Regions from separate parts of the Streptomyces sp. NPDC054866 genome, predicted to be linked through region 2. Evidence: riboswitches for the same ligand, from Rfam matches in the RefSeq annotation. Region 2 holds a riboswitch; each other region holds the start of a gene.
The links. Region 2 has a riboswitch for cyclic di-AMP ahead of ACWGI2_RS30390 (transglycosylase family protein). Riboswitches for the same ligand answer to the same signal wherever they lie in the genome.

Region 1 (3,772 bases), on a different contig from region 2:
TCGCCGATGCCCCTCTTGGGTACGTTCAGAATGCGCCGCAGCGGGACGGAGTCCTCCGGGTTGGCCAGCACGCGCAGATACGCGAGGACGTCCCGGACCTCCTTGCGCTCGTAGAAGCGGACGCCGCCGACGACCTTGTAGGGCAGGCCGACGCGGATGAAGATCTCTTCGAAGACACGGGACTGCGCGTTCGTCCGGTAGAAGATCGCGACGTCGCCCGCCTTCGCGTCGCCCGCGTCGGTGAGCCGGTCGATCTCGTCGGCGACGAACTGCGCCTCGTCGTGCTCGGTGTCGGCGACATAGCCGATGATGCCCGCGCCCGCGCCCGCGTTGGTCCACAGGTTCTTGGGTCGGCGGCTTTCGTTGCGCTCGATGACGGCGTTGGCCGCGGTCAGGATCGTCTGCGTGGAGCGGTAGTTCTGCTCAAGGAGGATCGTGGTCGCGTCGGGGTAGTCCTCCTCGAACTGGAGGATGTTGCGGATCGTGGCGCCGCGGAAGGCGTAGATCGACTGGTCCGCGTCACCCACGACACACAGCTCGGCGGGGTCGTCACCCTCGCCTCCGGAGGGGCCGACCAGCTCGCGCACCAGGGCGTACTGGGCGTGGTTGGTGTCCTGGTACTCATCGACCATCACGTGGCGGAAGCGGCGGCGGTAGTGCTCGGCGACCTCCGGGAACGCGCGGAACATGTTGACCGTCGTCATGATCAGGTCGTCGAAGTCGAGGGCGTTCGCCTCGCGCAGCCGCGACTGGTACATCGCGTACGCCTGGGCGAGCGTCCTCTCGAAGCCGTCGGCGGCCTGGCCCGCGAAGGTCTCCTCGTCGATCAGCTCGTTCTTCAGGTTCGAGATCTTGGCGCTGAAGGACTTCGGCGGGAACTTCTTCGGGTCGATGTCCAGGTCGCGGCAGACCAGCGCCATCAGCCTCTTGGAGTCGGCGGCGTCGTAGATCGAGAAGGAGGAGGTGAAGCCGATCGTCTTCGACTCGCGGCGCAGTATGCGCACGCACGCGCTGTGGAACGTCGACACCCACATCGCGTTGGCCCGCGGTCCGACGAGCTGCTCGACGCGCTCCTTCATCTCGCCCGCGGCCTTGTTCGTGAACGTGATCGCCAGGATCTGTCCCGGGTGCACATGCCGCTCGGCCAGGAGATACGCGATGCGGTGCGTCAGGACCCGGGTCTTGCCGGAGCCGGCGCCCGCGACGATGAGCAGCGGGGAGTCCGCGTGCACGACGGCCGCGCGCTGGTTCTCGTTAAGACCGTCGAGCAGGGCAGCCGGGTCGATCACTGGGCGCGGGGCGCCGCCGCGGTAGTGCGCGTCCCGGGGCACGGGCGCGTCGAACTTCCCGTCGAACAGATCATCCGGAACGGACTCCGGAGCACTGTCCTCGGGCGGCGGCGGGGGCTCTTCCTCCGAAGCCCGTGAGGGCTTGAGGTCCGCCAGGAAGCTGTCATCAAAGAGGCTGCTCATCGCCTCCCGAGTCTAGGCGGCCCCACTGACAACCCGCCCCGGGTTCCGGCCAGGTCGATCCGGCTACGCCCCGCCCGCTTCTGATCACTCTCCGCCACGGCACGGGGTGCCCGCGTCAAGAGCTTCGTAAAGTAACGAAAACGTATCGGGCATATCGAACATCAACCTTCACACGGGCCACACGAGTTGGCTAGCGTGCTCCGCGGGCTGCTCGTACTCCCACCGGCGAACCCCGCCGGGAACGGGCGGCCTCCGCCGAGTTCGATCTCCTCGGAGCCGGGGACCCACGATGAACTTGGGGTGAATCGGTCCCGTACGAAGTACGGGACTGTAGGGCAACCTTCCGGAACCACCCGCCCGAACCCGACAGCTAACCCGGTAGGCGGTCTACGGAAGGAGTCGCCTCCCTTGGCGTCGCACCGCAAGCCGCGGACCCGCATTGCCGGCCTACGCGCCACCCCCGCCATCGGCATCACGACGGCAGCCCTCACCTCCGTGGCCCTCCTGTCACAGAGCGCGCAAGCGGCACCGTCCGCGCCCCGGAAGCCCAGCCTCGAAGAGGTCCAGAAGAAGGTCGACGACCTCTACCACCAGGCGGGCGTGGCCACCCAGAAGTACAACTCGGTCAAGGAGCGCACCGACAAGCAGCGCAAGAAGGTCGACACACTTCTCGACGACGTGGCCAAGCGCACCGACAAGCTGAACGAGGCCCGCCAGGAGCTGGGCACGTTCGCCGCGGCCCAGTACCGCACCGGTGGCGTCTCCGAGACCGCCACGATGATGCTCGCCGACGACCCGCAGAGTTTCTTCGACCAGAACCACCTGTCGGACCGGCTGACCGCGCGCCAGAAGAAGGCGGTCGACGACTACCAGACGCAGCAGGCATCGGCGACGAAGCAGCGCACGAAGGCCGCCAAGAGCCTGGAGACGCTGAGCGACTCGCGGGACGAACTCAGGACGAGCAAGCAGACCGTCCAGAAGAAGCTGGGCAAGGCGCGCACGCTGCTCTCGGAGCTGACGGCCGAGGAGAAGGCACGGCTCGCGGCGATCGAGAAGAAGAAGGAAGAAGAGGCCAAGCGCAAGGCCGCCGAGCTGGCGCGCAAGCAGGAGGCCGAGGCGGAGGCCAAGCGCAAGGCGGCGGAAGAGGCCGCGGCCAAGGAGCGCGAGCAGGGCAAGGAGACCCCGGACTCGGGCTCCGGTTCCGGTTCCGACACCGGCTCCGGCACGGGCTCCGGCTCTGGCTCCGGCGACACGGACAGCGGTTACGCGACGAAGGCCGCGAAGGTCATCAACTTCGCCGAGGCCCAGATCGGCAAGCCGTACGTGTGGGGCGCCACCGGCCCCGACTCCTACGACTGCTCCGGGCTCACCCAGGACGCGTGGAAGGCCGCGGGGATCTCCCTGCCGCGTACGACGTGGGACCAGGTGAAGGTCGGCACGACCGTGAAGACCGCCGATGCCAAGCCGGGTGACCTGGTCTTCTTCTACGACGACATCAGCCACGTAGGGATCTACATCGGCGACGGCAAGATGATCCACGCCCCGAAGCCGGGTGCGAACGTCCGCGTCGAGTCGATCTACTACATGCCGATCCACAGCGTGGTGCGCCCCGCGTAGCCGCCGCCCACGAGAACCCTTCACACGAGTCAGACGAGAAACGGCCCTCCACGCGCGCGTGGAGGGCCGTTTTCCGCGGGTCGTGTCAGGTCCACAGCACCGCGATGAAGATGTTCGCGACAGTCAGCAGCCCGACGGCGCCGAACATCCCCTTGTCCACCTTCTCCTCGTCCCGTTTCACATAGACCAGCGCGAGGATCACGATCAGGACGGCCATCTTGATGCCGATCTTGACGTTGTTGACGGGGTTGTCGTCCGCCTGGTTGAGGCCCACCAGGATCACGCCCGTGACGAGCATCGTGAGCGCGCCGTGCAGCATGGCGGGGCTGAAGCGGGCCGTGCCCTGACCCATCTGCTTCATCTGGGTGAGGAAGCCGCCCAGGAGGGAGGCGATGCCGATGATGTGCAGGCCGACGAAAAGATGGGTGAGTACGTCCATGGGCCCGGAGCCTAGCCGGGCCCTTATCACCACTCCGTAGCCAGGTGGGCCCCAAGCCCCGCATCGGTCACACGCGCATGCGAAGAGCGCCGACCCGACAGATCACGCAGTCACATACGGTCACCGGGCCGCCCACTTCCGCCAGTTGCGCACAATCCGTCACCAACCCGTGACGGTCAGGTTTAGCGTCCTTCGTCAGGTGACCGGCTCCCCACTGCCGCCCGGACCAGGGGCGGCATCCGGA
Region 2 (3,772 bases):
GGTCGGCGATGGTGACGTCCTCGGTCTCACCGGAGCGGTGGGACATCATGCACTTGAAGCCGCTGCGCTGGGCCATCTCGACGGCGTCCAGGGTCTCGGTCAGCGAGCCGATCTGGTTGACCTTCACCAGAAGGGCGTTGGCCGACTTCTCCTCGATGCCACGGGCCAGGCGCTCCGGGTTGGTGACGAACAGGTCGTCGCCCACGAGCTGGACCTTGTCGCCGAGCTTCTCGGTGATGACGTTCCAGCCGGCCCAGTCGTCCTCGAACAGCGGGTCCTCGATGGAGACGAGGGGGTACGAGGCGACGAGCTCCTCGTAGTACTCGGTCATCTCGGCGGCCGAGCGGGACTTGCCCTCGAACGCGTACGAGCCGTCCTTGTAGAACTCGGACGCGGCGACGTCGAGCGCGAGCGCGATCTGCTCACCGGGGACGTAACCGGCCTGCTTGATGGCCTCGAGGATGAGGTCGAGCGCGGCGCGGTTGGAGTCCAGGTTCGGGGCGAAGCCGCCCTCGTCACCCAGGCCGGTCGAGAGGCCCTTGTCCTTCAGGACCTTCTTGAGCGTGTGGTAGACCTCGGTGCCCCAGCGCAGGGCCTCGGAGAACGACTCGGCGCCGATCGGCGCGATCATGAACTCCTGGATGTCGACGTTCGAGTCGGCGTGCGACCCGCCGTTCAGGATGTTCATCATCGGAACGGGCAGCAGGTGCGCGTTCGGGCCGCCGAGGTAGCGGAAGAGCGGGAGGTCGGAGGCCTCCGACGCGGCGTGCGCGACGGCGAGCGAGACGCCGAGGATGGCGTTGGCGCCGAGCGAGCCCTTGTTGTCGGTGGCGTCGAGGTCGAACATCGCCTGGTCGATCAGGCGCTGCTCGGTCGCGTCGTACCCGACGAGCTCCGGGCCGATCTGCTCGATGACGGCGAGGACGGCCTTCTCCACGCCCTTGCCCTGGTAACGGTTGGGGTCACCGTCACGGAGTTCGATGGCCTCGAAAGCACCGGTGGACGCACCGGACGGAACGGCGGCACGACCCGTGCTGCCGTCGTCGAGGCCGACCTCGACCTCGACCGTGGGGTTGCCTCGGGAGTCCAGGATTTCCCGGGCTACGACGACGTCGATGGACGGCACGAGCATCTCCTTCTGGGATGTGACGCGGGTACGCGGGGCGTTGGCCTCGCGGACACGAGCCTAACCGGCTCCCGGGCAACAGCCAGCCGAGCGACCGTCCTGTGGACAAACCGAGAGCAAAAAGTTTCCGAACGGAACAAAGCGGCGAGGGACAAATGAACCCCGCCCCGGTGCGTACGGGGGATACGCGCACCGGGGCGGGGTGGACCCGTGGGGACGGGGCGGGGCGGCGCCTCCGCCGGGGCGCCGCCACTGACAGCTGCTTAGCTGAGGTGCAGCTGCTGACCCGGGTAGATCACGTCGGCGTTGTCGATGATGTCGCCGTTGAGCTTGTACACCTTGTGCCAGCCGCCCTTGACGTCCTTGGCCTCGGCGATCTTGGAGAGGGTGTCACCCTTCTTGACCTTGTACTCGCCGTCGCCCTTCTTGACCGTCTTGCCGGTCGGGGTCTCGACGGTCTTCTTCGACTCGGTCTTGGGGGCCTCGGCCTTGGGAGCGGCCTGCTGCGGCTGCTCGGTCTGGGCGCTGGGCGCGCTCTGCGGCTGCTGCTCCTGGGGCTGCTGCTGCTGCGGGGCGCTCTCCTGCGCACCGCCACCCTCGTTGGAGGCGCTCGACAGGCCGACGCCGCAGCTCGGCCAGGCACCCTTGCCCTGACCCGCGAGGACCTTCTCGCCGATCTCTATCTGCTGGGCCTTGGAGGCCTTGTCGGCGGTGGGCGCGTACTTCGTGCCGCCGTACGCGGCCCAGGTGGACGACGAGAACTGCAGGCCGCCCGTGTAGCCGTTGCCGGTGTTGATGGACCAGTTGCCGCCCGACTCGCACTGGGCGACGGCGTCCCACTCGGAGTTCGTCGCGGCGGAGGCCGAGCCGGCCGCCATCAGCGGGGCCGCGACCGCGACACCGGTGACGCCGGCGAGCGTGGCGACACGGGTGGCCTTGGACGGGCGGCGGTGCTTGCCCTTGCTGGAAAACAGCATGAGTGATCCCCTCACCGACGCCTGCGAGGTGAGCTGTCGGGTTCGGGCCAGTGAAGTTGCCCGGCCGCGCTTCTTGAGCGCGACTTAACCCCTAGCCGTTCCTGTCCGTCCGCCTCGCTCTCACGAGGCCGAACGGCCGGGTCCGGCGGAAACCTTGGGTCCCCCGCTCCTGCCTACGGCGCATTACGCGACGACTGTTCCCGAACGGCCGTTGGCAGGACTCGGCGTACCGACCGGCGGGGCCCGCTGTGGCGAGCGGTCACGACCGTAGTCATGCGATCGCCCGAATTTCAAAGACGATCAGGGCTTCTGAGACCCATGTCTCACTTGCGCCAATTGGGATATCAAGCGCAAAGCGACTCGCCAACTACCCCTACTTTTCGCCCAAATCGAGGCTCTGACCGGGAAGGATGAGGTCGGGGTCGGAGCCGACCGACTGCTCGTTCTCGGCGTACAGCCCGGCCCACCCGCCCTGCACGTCGTGCTCGTCGGCGATGGTCCAGAGGTTGTCTCCGGAGCGGACCGTGTACGTCCCCTCGGAGCCGTCCTTCTGACGCTCGTCGCCACGGGAGGCGTGCCGGCCCGAGCCCTCGCGTGAGGCGTCGCCTGACGGCTCGTCGTCCGCGCTGTCGCCGCGGTGGCGGCCTTCGCCCTCACCGGCGGGAGGGGTGGGGGCGGGCGAAGTGGCATCGTCCTGCCCGGACTTGTCCGGGTCACCGGACTTGGCCGAGTCATCCGGCTTGTCGGACTCGTCGTGATTCTTGTCTCGTGCCTCGTCGTCGGCGTCCGGCTTCTCGGAAGCTTCCTCGGAGGGCTTCTTGGAAGGCTCGGCGCTGTCCGAGGGGTCGGCCGACTCGCTCGGTGACGTGCTCGGCTCGCTCGGCTCGGACGACTCGGACGTCTCGTCGGACCCGGTCGGCTCCGACGGCTCGTCAGAAGGAATCGTCGTGATCGGGGCGCCCGGGTCGACGTCGGCTGCGGCGCCGTCCTGGGTGAGTCCGGCGATCGGCGCGCAGCTCGGCCAGGCCTCGGTCCCTTGGTCGTCAAGGACCTTCTCGGCGACGGATATCTGCTGCGAGCGGCTGGCCAGGTCGGCGCTCGGCGCGAAGTCGAGGCCGCCGTACTCCTCCCAGGTCTGCTGCGAGAACTGGAGCCCGCCGTAGTAGCCGTTGCCCGCGTCCGCGCTCCAGGATCCGCCGCTCTCGCACTCCGCGAGCTTGTCCCACGTGGCGGTGTCCGCCGCGCTCGCGCTGGTGGCGCCGAGCAGCGGGATGGCGATGGCCGATCCTGCGACTCCTGCCGCGACGATCAGGGCCGGGGCCTGGCGGGGGCGTCGGTGACGACCATTGCCGGAGAGCATGCGGTTGCCTTTCGCGTGACTGGAGCGACGACTGCGGCACGGGAGGCCGAGTCGTCGTGAACGTAGCGGCAGTCGAACGCTTGTCACAAGTCGATGCAGCGGAGATCACGTGAAAGTCACAGTCTTGACGGTCCGTCAGTTAAACGTCGTTTCAGGTGCCGAATCTTTGCTCTTCTGTGCGGGTGCGAACTCCACGGGGAGGGTGCGGAGTCCGCGCATGATGAGCCCGCCGCGCCACCTCAAATCACCAGGTTCCGCCGCGAGGCGCAGGTCAGGGAGGCGGCGCAGGAGCGTCGCGAGGGCCGCTTG
Region 3 (3,772 bases), on a different contig from region 2:
CGCGCCACCCTGGACAACGGCCTCACCGTGCTGCGCTGCCACCGCCCCGGCCAGCAGGTCGTCGCCGTGGAAGTCCACCTGGAGGCGCCGCTGGACGCCGAGCCCGAGGGCCTTGACGGCGTCGCGACGATCATGGCGAGGGCCTTCAACGAAGGCACGGACAAACACTCCGCCGAGGACTTCGCCGCCGAACTCGACCGCTGCGGCGCCACCATGGACGCGCACGCCGACCACCCCGGCGTCCGCGTCTCACTCGAAGTCCCGGTCTCCCGCCTCCCGAAGGCGCTCGGCCTGCTCTCCGACGCCCTGCGCGCCCCCGCCTTCGCGGACAGCGAGATCGAACGCCTCGTACGCAACCGCCTGGACGAGATCCCGCACGAGGCCGCGAACCCGGCGCGCCGCGCCGCCAAGGAGCTCTCCCGGCAGCTCTTCCCGGCGACCTCACGCATGTCGCGCCCCCGCCAGGGCACCGAGGAGACGGTCACGGCCATCGACTCGGCGGCGGTGCGCACCTTCTACGAGAAGCACGTGCGCCCCGCCACGGCGACCGCGGTCGTCGTGGGCGACCTGACCGGCATCGACCTGGACGCCGTCCTCGCCGACACCATCGGCGCCTGGACGGGCGGCACCGCCGAGCCGCGTCCGGTGCCCCCGGTGATCGCGGACGACACAGGCCGTGTCGTCATCGTGGACCGCCCTGGCGCCGTCCAGACGCAGTTGCTCATCGGCCGCGTGGGACCGGACCGGCACGACCGCGTCTGGCCCGCGCAGGTGCTCGGCACGTACTGCCTGGGCGGCACCCTCACCTCACGCCTGGACCGCGTCCTGCGCGAGGAGAAGGGATACACCTACGGCGTACGGGCGTTCGCCCAGGTCCTGCGTTCCGCCGCACCTTCTTCCCCGGAGGGGGCTACGGGAGCCGCGATGCTCGCCATCAGCGGCTCCGTGGACACCGAGTCCACGGGCCCGGCCCTCGACGACCTGTGGAAGGTCCTGCGCACCCTCGCGGCCGACGGCCTGACGGACGCCGAGCGCGATGTGGCTGTCCAGAACCTGGTGGGTGTGGCCCCGCTCAAGTACGAGATGGCGGCGTCCGTCGCGGCCACTCTCGCCGACCAGGTCGAGCAGCACCTGCCGGACGACTTCCAGGCCCAGCTGTACCGCCAGTTGGCCGCCACCGGAACCGTGGAGGCCACAGCCGCCGTGGTGAGCGCCTTCCCCGAGGACCGTCTCGTCACGGTGCTCGTCGGTGACGCCGCGCAGATCGAGGAGCCCGTCAGGGCGCTCGGCATCGGTGAAGTGAGTGTGGTCACGGGGTGAGCGCGGGGTGACTGCGAGCTGAGTGACAGTCAGGACATATCGGGACCCCAGTGGCGAGAAAATGCCACTGGGGTCCTCATATGTCCGAATTGCTATGGAGGTTACGTGTCTGACCTGTGGCGTGCGCTACAAAAGCTCTGATCCGTTTGTCGTTTGAAAGACGCCCCGCTTAGCGTCTGGTCCGGCTGTTCGTCATGCAGTACGCCGCACCCGCGGCACCGGACGGTCATCGCCGAGTCCCCGTACGGCGCGAGCCAGGGGAGCCGGGGACCCACATGTCCCCTTGGGGTGAATCGGGAACCTCGCCGTGAGGTGAGGGACTCGTAGGAGACCTTCCTGCTCCGAACCCGTCAGCTAACCCGGTAGGCGAGAAGGAAGGAAAGGATCAGCCGCTTCATGGCGTTCACCCGTGCCACCGGGAAGCACCGTCGCCCGAGCCGCCTCACGCGTACGACCGCGAACGTGGCGGGCGTCGCCGCCCTCACCACCACTGGTGTCATCGGAGGCCTGGCCGCTCCGGCGCTCGCCGCCGACGACGCGGCCCTTGAGCACACCGGCCTGACCCAGGCGATCTCCGTGGGCGACTCGCTCGCCCAGAGCATCGACGCGCAGGCCGCTGCCCAGCAGCAGGCCGCCGACGACGCCGCAGCCGCCAAGAAGGCCGAAGAGGCCGCCAAGAAGAAGGCCGCGGAGGCGAAGCGCAAGGCCGAGGCCGAGGCGAAGGCCAAGGCCAAGAAGGAGCGCGAGGCCAAGGAGCGTGCCGCTCGCGAGGCCGAGCGCAAGCGCCTCAACAGCTACGTGTCGCCGATCACCGGTTCGTCCATCTCCACGGGCTACCAGACCGGCGGCGCCATGTGGTCCTCCGGCAGCCACACCGGCGTCGACTTCCACGCCGCGTCCGGCACCTCGGTCCACGCGGTCGGCTCCGGTACCGTCGTCGAGGCCGGCTGGGGCGGCGCCTACGGCAACAACGTGGTCATCAAGATGAACGACGGCACGTACACCCAGTACGGCCACATGTCGTCCCTCGGTGTCACGGTCGGCCAGGCGGTCACCCCGGGCCAGCAGATAGGCCTCTCCGGCTCCACCGGCAACTCCAGCGGCCCGCACCTCCACTTCGAGGCCCGCACCGGCGCGGACTACGGCACGGACATCGACCCGGTCGCCTACCTCCGCTCGCACGGCGTCAACGTCTGATCCACGCCGATCCCGGGCGGTCGCGTGATCCACGCCGATCCAGGCGGACGCGCGAAGCGCACTGATTCAACGAAAGCCCCGGCTCGTCGAGAGCCGGGGCTTTCGCCGTTCCCGTATCTCCTTTGGCTAAAAGTATCCCTGGATTTCGGTCGACCGTCGGAAATTCAGCCGTTCTGCAATAGAGTCGCTGAACAGGCGTCGATCGACCGCGTTTCGCGGGGATTAAGGCGGAGGTCAGTCATGCGCATTCCCGCGCACTCGGTATGCACGGCCATCCGGGACGACATCGTCTCCGGTGTCTACGAACGGGGTGGCCGGCTCACCGAGGAACTGCTGGCGCGCCGCTATGGAGTCTCCCGCGTCCCCGTGCGCGAGGCCCTGCGCACCCTGGAGGCCGAGGGGTTCGTCGTCACGCGCAGGCACGCGGGCGCGTGCGTCGCGGAGCCCACCGAACAGGAGGCGGCCGACCTCCTGGAGATACGCGCGCTCCTGGAGCCGCTGGGCGCGGCCCGCGCCGCACAGCGCCGCACGGAGGCGCACCTGAAGGTCCTGCGCGGCCTCGTCAGGCTCGGCCAGGAGCGGTCGAGGCGCGGTCAGAGCGAGGATCTGCGCTCCCTGGGCGGCTGGTTCCACGAGACGCTCGCCCAGGCGTCCGGCAGCCAGGGCCTCACGGCACTGCTCACGCAGCTCCGGCACAAGATCGCCTGGATGTACGTGGTCGAGACGTCGGCCGCCCCCGCGGAGGCCTGGGCCGAGCACGCCGCGATCGTCGACGCCGTCGCTCGCGGGGACGCGGAAAGGGCCAGGTCGCTCACCGCCGCCCACACGGAACGGACGACGTCCGCGCACCGGCTGCGCTTCGGGCGCAATCTCTCGGCTGTGAGGGGTTCGCAACATTCCGTAAACACGGCGGGTCTGCGCCTTTAACAGAAGCGCCGTATACAAAGAAGTGCTATTCGACAGGGTATTCCGTCGGGGCATTATTTCCGCTGCCCGAAGCAGAAAAAAACACCGAAGGGCCCGCCCCTATTTCGGGCGGGCCCTTCGGTGTATGAGTATCAGTCTTTACTAGACGGTCTCGGGGAGTTCCTCGAGGCCGTCCGCGACCAGCTTCGCCAGACGGTCGAGAGCGGCGTCCGCGCCCTCGGCGTCGGAGGCGAGGGTGATCTCCTCGCCGCCCTGCGCGCCCAGACCGAGCACCGCGAGCATGGAGGCGGCGTTCACGGGGTTGCCGTCAGCCTTGGCGATCGTCACG

Region 1: another riboswitch for cyclic di-AMP. It lies ahead of ACWGI2_RS17190 (NlpC/P60 family protein); the one in region 2 lies ahead of ACWGI2_RS30390 (transglycosylase family protein).
Region 3: another riboswitch for cyclic di-AMP. It lies ahead of ACWGI2_RS00485 (M23 family metallopeptidase); the one in region 2 lies ahead of ACWGI2_RS30390 (transglycosylase family protein).

What each region holds. Positions count from the first base shown of each region.
Region 1 is NZ_JBSGZA010000003.1:378,165-381,936, reverse strand. Features, by position in the region: gene pcrA (DNA helicase PcrA) at 1-1,472, opposite strand, end outside; cyclic di-AMP (ydaO/yuaA leader) riboswitch at 1,716-1,872, shown strand; gene ACWGI2_RS17190 (NlpC/P60 family protein) at 1,881-3,089, shown strand; gene ACWGI2_RS17185 (hypothetical protein) at 3,175-3,528, opposite strand.
Region 2 is NZ_JBSGZA010000006.1:506,275-510,046, reverse strand. Features, by position in the region: gene eno (phosphopyruvate hydratase) at 1-1,126, opposite strand, end outside; gene ACWGI2_RS30390 (transglycosylase family protein) at 1,390-2,103, opposite strand; cyclic di-AMP (ydaO/yuaA leader) riboswitch at 2,107-2,294, opposite strand; gene ACWGI2_RS30385 (transglycosylase family protein) at 2,477-3,463, opposite strand; gene ACWGI2_RS30380 (cytochrome P450 family protein) at 3,599-3,772, opposite strand, start outside.
Region 3 is NZ_JBSGZA010000001.1:119,827-123,598, forward strand. Features, by position in the region: gene ACWGI2_RS00480 (M16 family metallopeptidase) at 1-1,320, shown strand, start outside; cyclic di-AMP (ydaO/yuaA leader) riboswitch at 1,541-1,704, shown strand; gene ACWGI2_RS00485 (M23 family metallopeptidase) at 1,717-2,517, shown strand; gene ACWGI2_RS00490 (GntR family transcriptional regulator) at 2,758-3,444, shown strand; gene ACWGI2_RS00495 (HPr family phosphocarrier protein) at 3,586-3,772, opposite strand, start outside.